Regions from separate parts of the Peribacillus sp. R9-11 genome, predicted to be linked through region 3. Evidence: riboswitches for the same ligand, from Rfam matches in the RefSeq annotation. Region 3 holds a riboswitch; each other region holds the start of a gene.
The links. Region 3 has a riboswitch for cyclic di-AMP ahead of RE409_RS05100 (APC family permease). Riboswitches for the same ligand answer to the same signal wherever they lie in the genome.
Positions count from the first base shown of each region.

Region 1 (3,885 bases), 2.4 Mb from region 3:
TTTTTGATTTTGAAAAAAATAGAGCTCCTCAGTAAGATATGAGTGTAGATACCATTCTAACTCAAAACCTTAAGGAGGAAGCCCTAATATGAAGTTTAAAATGCAAGACAAACAAAATCACCTAATACTTAATGAGCAAGGCAAGTATTAGTCCTGTGAGGAAGAAACAATATCACTCTCATCTCATCCATTTAAAGAAAAGGTTTCCTTTACGATAATACCTTTATTGAATTTTTTCATACGAGATTAACGAAGGAAGTAAAGCCTTAAAAGAAAGTAAATGGTAATTGAACATCTGGCAATCTGGCATTTTCATGTTTAAGACTTCTGACTGAGACAAAATGAAAGTCACTAAATTTGGAAGCAGGAAGGAATGATCTGACGTGAAGGTAAACAGAAAACTACACCAAAAAAATCCAGAGTGACACACTACTCTGGATTTTAATATTAAGATACTTGTTCTAGATTTTTATTATTGGCAGGAGGGTGGAATTGACCTTCCCATTTAGAAATAACGATTGCTGCAAGTGCATTACCTACAACATTCACTGCCGTACGACCCATATCAAGAATACGGTCAATACCAGCAATAAATGCTAAGCCTTCAATTGGAATACCGACGGTGCCTAGTGTTGCCAAAAGGACGACGAAGGAGACACCTGGTACACCTGCAATTCCTTTAGATGTAATCATCAACACTAGCATTAAGGTAATTTGCTGCATGATGCTCAAATCAATTCCATACATTTGAGCAATGAAAATGGCTGCTAATGCTTGATATAACGTAGAACCATCAAGGTTGAAAGAGTAGCCTGTCGGAATTACGAATGATGCAATATGTTTTGGACATCCGGCCTTCTCCATTTTTTCCATGATTTTTGGGAGGACGGATTCCGAACTAGCTGTTGAAAATGCTAAAATTAACTCTTCTTTTAGAAGCTTAATCAATTTAAAAATACCAAACCCTACTACTTTAGCAATAATTCCAAGAACGACAAGTACAAAGAAAAGCATTGTTCCATATACTGAAAGCGCTAACTTACCTAAAGGAATTAATGACGCCAAACCGAATTTAGAGATTGTTACCCCTATTAGTGCAAATACACCGACTGGAGCGAATTTCATAATCAAGTTGGTTAAGTAGAACATCCCTTCTGCCGTACCTTGGAAGAATCGAAATACCGGTTTACCTTTTTCTCCAATTGCGGCAATACTAACGCCAAATAATACAGAGAAGAAAATAATGGCTAGCATATCGCCTTCTACCATCGCTTTAATCGGATTCGATGGTACGATGTGAACAATTGTATCTACAAAAGATTCATGCTGCTTAGTTTCTGCTGTATCTACATAACTGGATATATCTGTTTGTTCAAGCTGGTTCATGTTTATACCAGCGCCCGGCTGAAGTAAATTAGCGGAAACCAGACCAACAAGAATTGCTATTTGCGTTACTACCACAAAGTATAAAAGTGATTTGGCACCAATTTTACCTACTGATTTCAAATCGCCTACCCCTGCAACGGCAACAATCAGACTTGAAACAATGATTGGTACAACAATCATTTTAATCATGCGTAAGAACATATCTCCCAATGGTTGTAAATAGCCTTGGGCAGTCTCATTACCATAAAAAATGGCACCAACAATAATCCCTAGAATTAATCCAATGAATATTTGGCTAGCTAAACTTAATTTAATTTTCTTCATTTACTTTCCTCACATTCCATAAGTTCTTTGATGTAAAAACATTTTGTCTCGTAAGGGATACAAGTTATTAAATAGAAAGAAAGTGAATTTTATTTTTTGAAAATTCTGTCTTTATACCGAAAGAAAAGACACTTCATTTGTCGATTCCTATTGGCGTGACTATTCATACATGTTCCCTTTAGACTCTGACGAGGTTAGCTGTCGGGTTAGGAATTGGAAACACAAATACCCTATCATCTCTGAATTCACCCCTAGCGGAAAATATCAGCAAAATGGTTTCCCCGTTCTATTAATAAGATTAAGAGAACCAACTTATAATAAAAATATTAATCTGTAAATATTTATTATAGGATTTAGGGGCACGCCATCTTTCTCTACGATTATAAAAATTCATCCTCTTTTTTAGAGTGGGCTCATTGAAAATACGATGATTCAAATGATATTAATACATGAGACATTTAAAATCTTTTTAAAATCGCAAGTTTGATATAAAGTTTGGTAATCTTTGAGATATGTGTGTGGTGTAAATCCCCATTTACGCTTCCTCTTTTACCAATTTCATCCTCCTTTTTTAATCTATGTAGTTCTATTCAGTGATTATAAAATACTTCCTTTCTTCCTTATTTTTAAGGGATGAATCAATAATGTAACATTAAAATGAAGCGCTTACAATAATTATTTAAAGAAAATTCGGGAATATAAGACTTTTTTCGACATTTTTCGATAATTTCCATACTGAGCACACACCACCATTATTGTTCTCAATATAAACACTTAATTATTTTTATATATCGGATAGTTCCTACATTTTTCAAGGTAAACTTGATTGATTTTCAGCCATAACAGTTCCCTTTTTTCATTTTTTTCTTCTATCGTGTAATTTAGACTTACAGTGTGTTAAAGTTTATTCCTTGGAAAATACCCGATGATTTTGTGATAGTGGTAGAAAATGGCATACCAATTGGTCAATTGAAGCTTACAATACGACAGTCAGAGGCAATGAGATTGGTTATGTAAATCTATTATCTAAATCTATTATCTAATTCCTGAAAAACGTCGAGCTGATTTAGGGAGGAATTTACATGAGTATGCTCTAAAGTTTTTTCAAAACAAGGGAGTAACTGAGTATCATCTTCGACACTTAAACATTACCCAAAGTCGCTTTCAGCCTAATAGAATTACGTTTGAGGCTAAATTAAAAAAGGTCCATTTTGTTGGTTCAAAAAGAGTGGTATAGTGTGTATCAGGCTCTCAGGAGATTGTTGTTAACCTATCTGATGAGGAGCAAATGGATTATCTAGGTGAGAGTATTTGCTTGAGTGCTAGAAAAGACTTGGTAAAAATACTTTAATATGTCGGTAAGCTCTGTTAAGAGGAACCTTTACAGAGCTTTTTTCTATTCAAGTATCGGGACAGCAGCGTAAACTTTCATTTATGAGAGAAAGCAGAGGATAACCACGAAAAAAAGAATAGTTTTTTACCATTATCCTTTTTTTGGCTTATTACTCTGTTTCAAATACTAAATAGGTCTTTTGATTATTTACGTATGTGATCTCATTTTCCAAACCTATTTGACAAACATATTAGAGTATGGCTTCCCTAAAATATAAACTGGAAGGATTAAAGTCTTTTAGTATACTTATTTATTTTTCGGAAATGGCATACTCAGATCGTTATAATCCGATTGATTACGCTAGTGAGGGTATAAAATATCTCCATCGATTTCTTTTTAATGAACACTTTATTTCGCAGTCTTTTTTGAAACATTTTCACTTCGTAAATATGTATTGAATATAATGCGTGGTATTATATGGTAAAGGATTCTAGGTAAAGGAGACTTATGATGAAGACTGGACAATTCTCCAATAATAAACTATTAGATATGGTATTTGAAAGTACATATTATGGAATTGTAATTGTCGATAGTAATGGGAAAATTCAATATATTAGCAATAAATATTGTGAATTTTTAAATGTTGAACGCGACTCAGTGATTGGTGAACATGTGACGAATATAATTGAAAATACAAGGCTACACCTAGTAGTGCAAATAGGTAAATCGGAAATCGCTGATATACATTTTCTTCGTGGTGATTTTGTTATCGCTAATCGCATTCCTATCATCGAAAATGAGGAAATAATTGGTGCGATTGGGACAATAATGTTTCGTGATCT
Region 1 is NZ_CP133763.1:3,514,098-3,517,982, reverse strand. Features, by position in the region: gene RE409_RS16995 (cation:dicarboxylate symporter family transporter) at 448-1,710, opposite strand; cyclic di-AMP (ydaO/yuaA leader) riboswitch at 1,878-2,025, opposite strand; gene RE409_RS16990 (sigma-54 interaction domain-containing protein) at 3,554-3,885, shown strand, end outside.
Region 1: linked by a shared signal. The riboswitch ahead of RE409_RS16995 (cation:dicarboxylate symporter family transporter) and the one ahead of RE409_RS05100 (APC family permease) in region 3 are both predicted to bind cyclic di-AMP.

Region 2 (3,885 bases), 790 kb from region 3:
TACAAGAAGCCCGGAAAATATCACGCGAAGAAAACCTAGATATACCTTTTATCCTTGGCGACGCCACAGACCTTCCTTTCAATAACTCATCATTCGATAAAGCAATCTTCACCTTTAATGGTTTAATGCAAATCCCTCAACGAAAAAACCGCATTCTAGCTTTAAAAGAAATTAACCGTGTTTTAGTATCTGATGGAATTTTCATTTTTACCACCCATGACCGTGACAAAAATGAAAATTACCTGAATTTTTGGGAGCAGGAAGAAATGATTTGGTGTGAAGGTAAACAGGATGACCGGCTATATGAGTTTGGTGATATATTCACTTCTGGAAAGACCCTACAAAAAGATACCTTTCTTCATATACCTAATCAACGGGAGGTCTTTGACAGTCTCAATGAAGCAGGTTTTACTTTCCTAGAAAGTTTTTACCGAAGTGAATTATTCCATGAAAGCGATGATGTCATCACTTTCTCATCAGATTGCCGCTTCTGGATTGTTCAAAAGTAAGAATTAGTTTTTCAAAATTCACAAAAAAAACCAGAGTGACATATCACTCTGGTTTTTTTATATTAAGAAACTTGTTCTAGTTTTTCATTATTGGCAGGAGGGTTGAATTGACCTTCCCATTTTGAGATAACAATTGCTGCAAGTGAATTACCAATAACGTTTACTACTGTACGGCCCATATCAAGAATACGGTCTATACCAGCAATAAATGCTAAACCTTCAATTGGAATACCAACTGTTCCTAATGTCGCTAAAAGAACTACGAAAGATACACCAGGTACACCTGCAATCCCCTTAGATGTGATCATTAACACTAACATTAGTGTAATTTGTTCATAAGCGCTTAAATCAATCCCATACATTTGAGCGATGAAGATAGCTGCTAACGCTTGATATAATGTAGAACCATCAAGGTTAAAAGAGTATCCTGTCGGAATAACAAACGTAGCAATATGTTTCGGACATCCCGCTTTCTCCATTTTTTCCATGATTCTCGGAAGAACTGCCTCAGAACTTGCTGTCGAGAACGCAAGAATTAATTCCTCTTTTAGAAGCTTAATCAACGTAAAGATATTGAACCCTACAAATTTTGCAATAAGACCCAGAACGACAATTACAAAGAAAATCATTGTTCCGTATACAGAAAGCGCTAACTTACCTAATGGAATTAAAGATTCCAAACCGAACTTGGAGATGGTCACACCGATTAGTGCAAATACCCCGATAGGAGCAAATTTCATGACCATATTAGTTAAGTAGAACATTCCTTCTGCTGCACCTTGGAAGAAACGGAATACAGGTTTACCTTTTTCACCGATAGCCGCAATACTAAGTCCAAACAAAACAGAGAAGAAAATGATTGCTAGCATATCGCCTTCTACCATAGCTTTAATTGGATTGGATGGCACAATGTGAACAATTGTATCCACAAAAGATTCATGCTGCTTAGTTTCTGCTGTATCAACATAGGTAGAAATATCAGTTTGTTCTAGATTGTTCATATTTACACCAGCACCAGGCTGGATAATATTCGCGGAAACTAGACCAACAGCAATCGCTATCATTGTTACCACCACAAAGTATGAAAGTGATTTAGCTCCTAGTTTACCTACTGCTTTTAAATCACCTACACCCGCAACTGCAACGATAAGACTTGACACAATGATTGGTACTACAATCATTTTAATCATTCGTAGGAAAATGTCTCCGAATGGTTGTAAAAAGTTTTGGGCTGTCGCATTACCATAAAAAATGGCACCAACAATAATCCCTAGAATTAAACCAATAAAAATTTGGCTAGCTAAACTTAATTTAAATTTCTTCATTTACTTTCCTCACCTTCCATAAAGTCTTTAAAGCAAAAACATTTTGTCTCGGTAAGGGAAACAAGATACTAATAGAAAGAAAGTAATTTTTCTTTTATTGAAAAACTCTATCTTTACGCCGAAAAAAAAGACACTTCATGTGTCGATTTCCTATAGGCGTGAATATTCACACATGTTCCCTTAAAGACGCTGACGAGGTTAGCTGTCGGGTTAGGAATTGGAAACACAAAAGCCCTTTCATTTCTGAATTCACCCCTAGCGAAAAAAATCCGCAAAAATGGGTCCCCCGTTCTTGTAATAAGATTAAGCGAATACTTAATAATAAAATATTATACTAAAAATGTTATTCTGTAAATATTTTTTCTTGTCCCTTTAAGAAAAAACCTTTGCAAATGTCTGAATATTCTGTATTAGTGACTATTTTACCTATAATAACACATTCTCTATTTTGCTTAATTTTGTTATATGGATATATAAATAACAATAAAACTGATTGATATATCCCCTCTCTCGAATAATGAAAAAATGGATTATTTTTCTAACATACCCAGTAATATATACCTCACCTTTTCCCGAGTGGTGAATTTTTTATAACTAGCAGATTTCACCTTCTCAAACTGAATTGGAGTAACAAAATAAGAATGATTTTTCACAATCCTATTCGGTTCTATTAGAATAACATCACCTACCGCCGGTCCCTTTATGAGTTCTTGCTTTCCTTCTGCTTTAAGCCCTTTTGTAATATAGTGTTTATCCACATAGCCTTTTTTAGTCAATTTGTAGACATGCGGCTTTTTTTTATGATGTACTGCCTCTACAGGGATAGAGGGTACACCCGCTTTCTCATTGGTTATTACAGTAAGATTGACTTTTGACCCTACCAACAAAGGTTTAGTTTCTTCATCTCCTGGCTCAATCAATGCCTGAAATGGAAATCTGTTATCTTTTTTTAGTGATGGCTCCTCTTCTGGATAAGAATGTATACGACCTATTGTTCCGTTCAACGCCTTTTTTAAATCAGGGGAACTTGCCTTTATAGTCATGCCCACTTCAGCTTTTTTCATCTCCTCTTCAGAGAAATCCCCTTCAATTGCCACATTTGTTGAAACAATGGATATAATGGGATTATTCAGGTTTTTATTGATGTTTTTTACAACACCATCAGCCTCACTCGCCGTCTCAACCGCGCCTTTTTGCTCCTCAATTGAACTTAATTGAGCATCCAGCATAACAACCTTTTCTTCCAAGCGGTTTTTTTCAAGTTCCAGCTTGTACATTTCTTGCTCAATATTACTTTCAATCAAGTCTGAAGAGGTAGTTGTTATATCAATATTTAAGCTCTTTTCTATCGAATTATCGATTACTGCTTTATTAGAATTACTTGTCAAACTTCCTTGATAAGCTTTCAACTTATCAATGTAATCATTAATCCCCACCATTTCACCCTCAGCGGCAGTTTTTTCCGCTTCTAGATTTCCTTTGAGAGCATCAAGTTCGGGTGTAGTATATTCAAACAACGAAGATCCAGCCGTTACCTCATCTCCCTCTTTTACAAGGAATTTCTGAAAATCATTTTTCTTGGTATCGAAATAGATATCATACTCTTCTACAGGTTTAACTACCCCTTTTGTTTGAATAGTATCCGTAATTGTATCTTTTTTTACCTTTGTCCAGTTTTCGACAAAAACAGTTCGTTCTACTTTGCTTTCTTTCTTTTCAATAAGGTAAAAGTTAACGGTTATTAACGCAGCCGATGCCACTGATACGGCTGCAATTTTCCATTTTTTCATTGTTTTCACCCACCTTATACAAATACGCCCACTTGGATGTACGCTAAAAAGGCTTTAACAAACCACGTGGCCAGATAGAATAGAACAATCATTAAAAGCACCAAATAATTATTCCGTTCTGAAAATTCCTTTAAATAGAAATATTGCAGAGCAATAATCAGAAATTGAAAAATGGTGATTTCACTGAAAAAGTGAATAAAGTAATCACTTCTGAGAAAGTACTGACTGATAACTCCCAATGAAAAAGGATTTGCATCGTTT
Region 2 is NZ_CP133763.1:282,125-286,009, reverse strand. Features, by position in the region: gene RE409_RS01430 (class I SAM-dependent methyltransferase) at 1-509, shown strand, start outside; gene RE409_RS01425 (cation:dicarboxylate symporter family transporter) at 572-1,834, opposite strand; cyclic di-AMP (ydaO/yuaA leader) riboswitch at 2,007-2,154, opposite strand; gene RE409_RS01420 (efflux RND transporter periplasmic adaptor subunit) at 2,365-3,624, opposite strand; gene RE409_RS01415 (hypothetical protein) at 3,639-3,885, opposite strand, start outside.
Region 2: linked by a shared signal. The riboswitch ahead of RE409_RS01425 (cation:dicarboxylate symporter family transporter) and the one ahead of RE409_RS05100 (APC family permease) in region 3 are both predicted to bind cyclic di-AMP.

Region 3 (3,885 bases):
GAGACCCCACAGGCGCAAAGGCGCCGAGGAGGCTCCCTGACCGCCCGCGGAAAGCTTAGTGCCCTACGTTCCAATCAACGTTCGAATTTTTACAACCCCTCAAAAAAACTGTAGACAAACCCTGTTAAGGTTTGCTCTTTCGGTAGAGAATACAGCAAAGTAAGGCTGTCTGTGGAATCACTTGTTATATATTTTTATTTCTTCAAATGATAAGGTACTGTCGTAATAACTACATTTCTTCTATAAAGTAAGTAGGCACGGATCAGTAAACTAGATTGGTTATGAAGAATATTGTGCCAGCCTTTCTTCGGAATAAATTGTGGAATGATTACAGTAACCTTATAGTTAGATTCCCTCGCTTTATGTTCAACTGTATCTACAAATTTAGTTAATGGCTGAATGATACTTCTGTAATAAGAGTTCAGTGTGACGAGTCTAACATCTGGTTGCCACTTCTTCCATTTTTCTTCGAATTTTTTTTCATCTTCTCTTTCAAAAGCAACATAAACGGCAATAACCTGATGTGCTGAAAGAGATTTAGCATAATTTAAGGAGTTCTCAACCACATGCGTTATACCAGCCACAGGTACAATAATAATATTCCCTTCTATTGGTAATATAGGCTCACAAGTTGTAATCCTAAGTTGGTCACCAACTGCTTCATAATGCTTTCTAATTCGATGAAAAATAACAATGATGATAGGTAAAAAAATCAAAACAGGCCAAACCTGAGTAAATTTGGTTAAAAAGAATATCATCGTGACGATAAAGCTAATAATGGCACCAATTGAATTAATGGTTAATTTCATCATCCATCCTTTTGGCTTTTCGCGAATCCATTTAACAATCATCCCGGACTGAGACAACGTAAATGGAATAAATACCCCTACCGCATAAAGTGGAATAAGATTTTCTGTATGTCCTCCAAATGCGATTATTAAGATGATTGATGCAAGTCCTAGTATGATAATTCCATTGGAATATCCTAATCGGTCTCCTCTAATTGTAAACGCCCTTGGTATGAATTTATCCTTTGCAAGATTTACCGCAAGCAAAGGGAAAGCAGAATAGCCAGTGTTGGCAGCAAGAATTAATATTAATGCTGTCGTTCCTTGGATAAAGAAATACATAAAGTTGCGTCCAAATATCTCTTCAGCAATTTGTGAAACAACAGTTACCTCTGCGCTAGGAACAATGCTTAAATAATAGGCTAAGAATACAATACCCGTAAATAACACAGCAAGTAAGGAACCCATTGCTATTAATGTTTTTGCAGCATTATTAGGCGCTGGATTTTTAAAGTTTGGAATCGCATTGGAAATCGCTTCAACTCCTGTTAATGCAGAGCTACCTGATGCAAAAGCTCTTAGAAGTATAAATAAACTGATCCCTGCTACTGGTGTTCCGATTGATGCATGTAAGTCAGGGGAAACTTCACCAGTCAAAATTTTGTATACACCTACACCAATCAGAATGAATAACGCTAAAACGAAAAGATACACTGGATAGGCTAATACGGAAGCCGACTCTGTTACCCCTCTTAGGTTAAGGATGGTAAGAAGAATTACAAAAATTATAGCAATAACGACATTATATGAATGTAGGCTGGGAAAAGCAGATGTGATGGCATCTGTACCCGCAGAAACACTTACAGCCACAGTTAGGATATAGTCGACTAACAAAGATCCTCCAGCTATCAGCCCAGGATTTACACCCAAATTATTTTTTGAAACCACGTATGCTCCCCCGCCATGAGGATAAGCAAAGATAATTTGTCTATAGGACAAGATTAAAGCCATTAACAGAATCAATACACCAATGGCGATAGGAATGGAATACCAAAATGCTGCGGCACCCACTGTAATTAAAACAATTAAAATTTGTTCCGGGCCATATGCAACGGAAGACAAAGCATCAGAAGATAATATGGCCAAAGCTTTTGTTTTGTTAAGCTTTTGGTCACCTAATGCAGTAGATTTTAGAGGCCGACCTATTAAGAACCTCTTTATAGAAGATAACACTAGAAATCACCGCCATTTTTCAAATTAAGTTTATTTTGCCCAGTTATATGAAAAAAACTTTACGAAAAAAACAAGAATAAAATAGAAAAATGCCCACAAGTCATAGTTAAATAGACCTGCAGACATCATTTTTTTGTCTCACAAGCTCCACCTTCCTTCTCATATAACGCTTACGAGGTTAGCTGTCGGATTCGGACCTTTGAGTAGCCCTACCTAGAAAGGATTCACCCCTTGGATTGTAAAACAATCCTAATAACGGTTCCCCCGTACCATAAGGTTTCAGCGATTTAGAAATATGAAACTGTTGATATCATACTCCCGTGATTCGGAAAAGTAAATGAAAAATTTGCAAACAAAAAGAATAATTTTTTCTTAGAGAGGTTATGTTGTTAACGAATACTTCATTAGTGATTAAGACGCATGGTACCAAGAAAGGATAGAAGAGAATTACATGCCCAAAAAAAATGATAACCCAATAATATCTGATGAATTTTTAGATCAAGTGGTTAAAGAAATTAACGAACAATATGGTGGTCCTACAATGGAAAAAAATGATCAGCACCAAAATAGAGATAGGGAAGAACGAAGCTGAATACATCTCTTATTTATTAACAAAAGGAAATTCCTTTCTGATTATCCCCCAAAAAAAACTCTGGATTCCTCTCACCCAGAGTTTTTTTACACTAGACACCTTTAATTCCTCACCTGTTTATTACCAGTAAATTAGGAACTACCATTTGTACTTCTCTCCTCTTTGTGGTTTCTTATCATCTCAAAATACGCTCTCACGATTTGTAATTTTTTTATACTCAACTTATAGAGAAAACTTTATTTTTAGTTGAGTACGAATGGAAATCTAGTAATCTCCCCTCACCCTTTAGGACTCGTATATTCATTATGATTAACTAATTAAAAATTATGTGCTCTTTCTTTTAACAACTTGTCCAAACCAATATAGCTTATTCTCATAGAATGATTACAAGAAATTATTATTACCGAAAGGAGAGAAACAACATTGAGTGAAAATGATGAAGTTTTATATGATACTCCAATGGTCCCAAATGGAAAACTAATTTCTGGCCATACAAAGGAGTTTCAAAAAGATGTACTTGGCTTTCTTACCCGTTTATCAAAAGAATATGGAGACGTTGCAAAATTTCGTTTTGGACCTTTCCAAAATGTTTACCTCATTTCAAATCCGGATTTAATAAAGCAGATACTTGTAACGAAACAAAAATCCTTCGTCAAATCAAAGGACAGCAATGCTATAAAACCACTCGTTGGTGATGGACTTCTTACTAGCGAAAAAGACGTTCACATGCGCCAGAGAAGGCTTATTCAACCCTCTTTCAAAAAGTCCCATATTAGCAATTATGCCCAGGATATGATTGATATAACAATGGACTATATTTCAACTTGGGAAAATGAGAAAGAACGGATTATTACGAAAGATATGATGAATATCGCCCTTGGGATAATAAGCAGGACCATGTTCAGCATGGATTTCAAAGATGGGTATGATGTGGTCGGAGAACCGATGGAAGCAGCCTTGAAAATTTCCGTCAAAAGGATGAGAACACTTCTTCAATTACCCTTATGGGTTCCAACTAAAAGCAACCGTGAATATAAAAATGCGATACAAAGACTTGATAAAGTGATTTATAGCATTATCGAAAAACGTAGGGAAGATGCAGAAAGACATGAAGATATGCTTGGAATTTTAATGGAGGCTCGAGATGATGAGGACGGCTTAGGTATGTCAAACCAGCAAGTACGCGATGAACTAATGACCATCTTCATTGCCGGTCACGAAACGACGGCAAATACGCTTTCCTGGGCCATATACTTTCTTTCACAGAATCCA
Region 3 is NZ_CP133763.1:1,068,516-1,072,400, reverse strand. Features, by position in the region: gene RE409_RS05100 (APC family permease) at 195-2,021, opposite strand; cyclic di-AMP (ydaO/yuaA leader) riboswitch at 2,173-2,316, opposite strand; gene RE409_RS05095 (hypothetical protein) at 2,473-2,613, shown strand; gene RE409_RS05090 (cytochrome P450) at 3,037-3,885, shown strand, end outside.

Region 4 (3,885 bases), on a different replicon from region 3:
ACTTTGGCCCAAGCGATTAATACAAATGAATAAACTATCTACGGGCTGGGACACAAGGCCATAAAGCTAAAAATGGTTTAACTGGGGGAATTCTTACTTAAATGGTAAGGAAGTATTAAAGAGATTTGGTTTTCAAGTAGAAGAGAAAAATAGATTGAGGACGGTGGACCATTGGATAAACAAGTAACATATGATAATGAAGCAGAAATGGGCTATATTTACTTGGTTGAACCATACAAATACAAAATTTCATATACTGAAGAGCTCCCACAAAATAATGACATAATGTTAGATTTTTGTAACGACGTTCCGATCATCGGAATTGAATTAGCGGGAGCTACTGCGATAAAAATTAAACATCTTGTTGATACAGTACATATATTCAAAAAGGCAACTACTGCTGATAATGAGATTTTTTACTCTTTCAGATTGCATGATAAATCAGTAAAACAATCAGTTACTCATCCAGATACTGCGAAAATAGTGTTTCACTTTTCGGATGCTGACTGTTTAGATTTTATAGGGATTGATATTTATGACACAGATTCATACGATGAGACATTCTTAATTGGCGGATAAGCCCAATCTTTTTTAGGTCATCTCGTACAGCGAAAGCCGGAACCAATGAAAGGGTAGCCTGCTCCTTGGTTAGGGACCTAGGTTATTCAATATTTGCAAACACGGCTAGATCTTCTTTATTACCAACCACTAAAAGCATATCTTTTTCAAGGATATTCTGATCAGGTGATGGAGCTATGATAATTTCTCCATTACTCACGATGGCAATAACACTGATATTATATTTCGCACGTAAATCAAGCTCTCTGAGACTTTTTCCTGTCATGCTTATGGGTATAATGATTTCCTCGATATTGTATTCTTTTGAGAGTTCTATATAGTTCAGCATGTTGGGTGATAGGAGTTGATTAGCGACCCGTTCACCCATATCTCTTTCAGGGTAGATAACCCAGTCAGCACCAACTTTAGCGAGCACTTGACCGTGATGTTTATTTAGAGCTTTTGCTATTACCTTTTTCACTCCTAGTTCCTTTAAAAGCAATGTAGTTAAAATGCTTGACTGCATATCATTTCCGATGGCTACGATGACACAATCAAAATTACGGATTCCAATGGATTTTAGTGCCTCTTCTTCGGTAGTATCAGCCATAACTGCATGAGTTACACTTAATTCTGCATTCTCGACTCTTTCCTCGCTTACATCAATACCCAAGACTTCTTGTCCGGCTGTATATAATCTATGAGCTACACTCGTTCCGAATCTTCCTAAACCGATAACGGCATATTGTCGTTTTCCCATCTTTAACACTCCCTCATTAATGATTAACCAATCATGATTTTGCCTTTTGGACGGCGGAATGGATCTGGTTTACGTCTCATTGCGATAGCAAAAGCAAAAGTCAAAGGTCCAACCCGGCCCGCAAACATTGTGAAAATAATGAGCATCCGACCAATGGGGGATAATTCAGGGGTTAATCCCATTGAGAGACCCACGGTAGCAAATGCTGAAGTGGCTTCAAATAAAACCGTCAAGAAATCACTTCCGGTTTCTGTAATAGTCAGCAGAATGGTGATGGTTGAAACGATAAATACCCCGATGGAGGTAACGGATAATGCTTTAAATATCGTTTCATTCACAATGCGGTACCGAAACAATACCACATCTTCTTTTCCTTTAATCTGTGACCAAACCGTTCCAATCAGCGTCGCTAATGTGGTGGTTTTAATCCCACCGCCAGTCGATCCCGGTGAAGCCCCAACAAACATCAAGAAAATGATCAGCAGCAATGTGGGTTGTGTTAAATCAGGGATATTCAATGTATTAGAACCTGCTGTTCTCGGAGTAACGGATTGAAACAAAGAAGCCAACGTTTTCCCCATGAAAGATAAAGGCTGCAATGTTTTGGCATTTCCAAATTCAAATATAAAGATTAAGATGGCCCCGCCAATTGTAAGGATTAAGCTAGCCATCAGTACAACCTTCGTATGTACAGACAAACGATGGGTATCACGGTATTCGTAAATTTCATTCATCACGATAAATCCTATACCGCCTAATGTGATCAGGGAAGCGACTGTAAGGGTTACGAAAGGATCTGATGCATAAGTAGTCAAGCTCCTAAACCCTCCCATTAAGTCAAAGCCCGCATTATTGAAATTGGAAATCGAATGAAAAAGGCCGTAATAGATTGCTCTGCCTATTGGCATGTCAAAAGAAAAGCGAATCGATAGTATAACGGCACCTGAAATTTCAATAATGGCAGTGTAAATTAAAATCCTTTTTACTAACTTAACTACACCTGCCATAGATAAATTATTTAAAGACTCCTGCAAGACTAACCGGCCTTTTAAAGAAATTCTTTTGCCTAATAAGAAAAAGAAAAGCGTCGCAAATGACATAAACCCCAAGCCGCCTATTTGAATGAGTGATAAAATGACCAACTCTCCAAATGTTGTAAAAGTGGTTCCCGTATCTACTACGACAAGCCCTGTTACACATGTAGCAGAGGTTGAGGTAAATAAAGCATTTAGAAAAGAAAGACCATTCCCATTTTCAGTGGAAATCGGCAGGGTTAATAAATAGGCTCCAACAAGTATCAGGAAGGCAAAGCCAAGTACAAGAATTTTTGGTGGATCTAACAAATCTTTTGCTTTTATCAAATTGATCATCCTTACCCTGTTAATGAATTAGCAACCTACTAACAAACGTAATATATCCACAGATAACTAACCATTATCGAGTGATAGGGTTAGTATTTCGCTCGTACTGCATTCCATTCGTCATCCATCTAGATAAACAATCAATAGACCAAGTTCCTTTTGCTATACATGCGTCCATTCTGCACAAGCCCTTTTATTTGTGAAAAAAGGTATTCATTATCCTTAATCAAGCTTAGGTAATGCTCTTTGGAAAATCCTTTTTTAAAGCATAATAAAAAGACCTACATAACATCTGGCTGCTATTTTGTTACAGAAAAGCAAACAAAAAAGCCCCTGAAATAGGCGGTCTTATGACCTCCTTCGCTTTAGCCGACGAAGTTAGCTGACGGGTAGGATGGCGAAAGAGCTGATCTCATCCTTTCTGCAAGGCAGAATTAACCCCAAATGATTGGTTCCTCCGTACTCAATTTACTTGAGTTTAGGCCGAAATGCATTAAATTGATAAACGTATTCTACTCCCATCATTTACTAGTTGTAAACCCCTAAATTGTAAAAAAAATTTGCTAGAACAAAACAGAAAATTTACGTTTTTTTTACATATTAAAAACTTATTGACAAAAATTAGTTGGGACATTATGATAGGTTCGATAAATTTGAAAAATAACATCCAGTAATTTTATGTTTCTAATAAATAAATATATGGTATTTCCTTTTGGAATTAGATACAGAAAATCTCAAAGTTTATTGAATTCGTATTTTGAAATTTTAATACATTATATAAAAAAGGCGGGCAAGTATGGAGAAGACGTTTAATAGATATGTTGTTAACGCTACAGGTAAAGGTGGACAGACGTATTTAACTCAATGCCAGGATAAAGATGCACTAAGGAAATGGATAGCCGATCATGAGGATCAAATAATAATGAATGAGTTAAGGATAACAGATAAGAAAAAGAATCCATTGATAAATTTTTTTTTCAAAGGTAATATCATCTGAATTCATAGGTCCTTATTAACTGGATCATGAAAATAATTGAACATTAAAAGTTAGTAGAGGGTCAAGCATATTGAATAATAATTCACTCATTATGTCCTTTTTCAGTATTTCAACTATTTAAATTCCTGCGTTAATCAGGCAATCTGAAGCTTAACATCCATATTACGTTATATTTTCAAACTCATTTATATTGAATGAGTTTTTTTTGT
Region 4 is NZ_CP133767.1:8,675-12,559, reverse strand. Features, by position in the region: gene RE409_RS30500 (STAS domain-containing protein) at 1-33, shown strand, start outside; gene RE409_RS30495 (DUF2283 domain-containing protein) at 172-579, shown strand; gene RE409_RS30490 (potassium channel family protein) at 662-1,318, opposite strand; gene RE409_RS30485 (TrkH family potassium uptake protein) at 1,342-2,688, opposite strand; cyclic di-AMP (ydaO/yuaA leader) riboswitch at 3,032-3,174, opposite strand; gene RE409_RS30480 (hypothetical protein) at 3,476-3,676, shown strand.
Region 4: linked by a shared signal. The riboswitch ahead of RE409_RS30485 (TrkH family potassium uptake protein) and the one ahead of RE409_RS05100 (APC family permease) in region 3 are both predicted to bind cyclic di-AMP.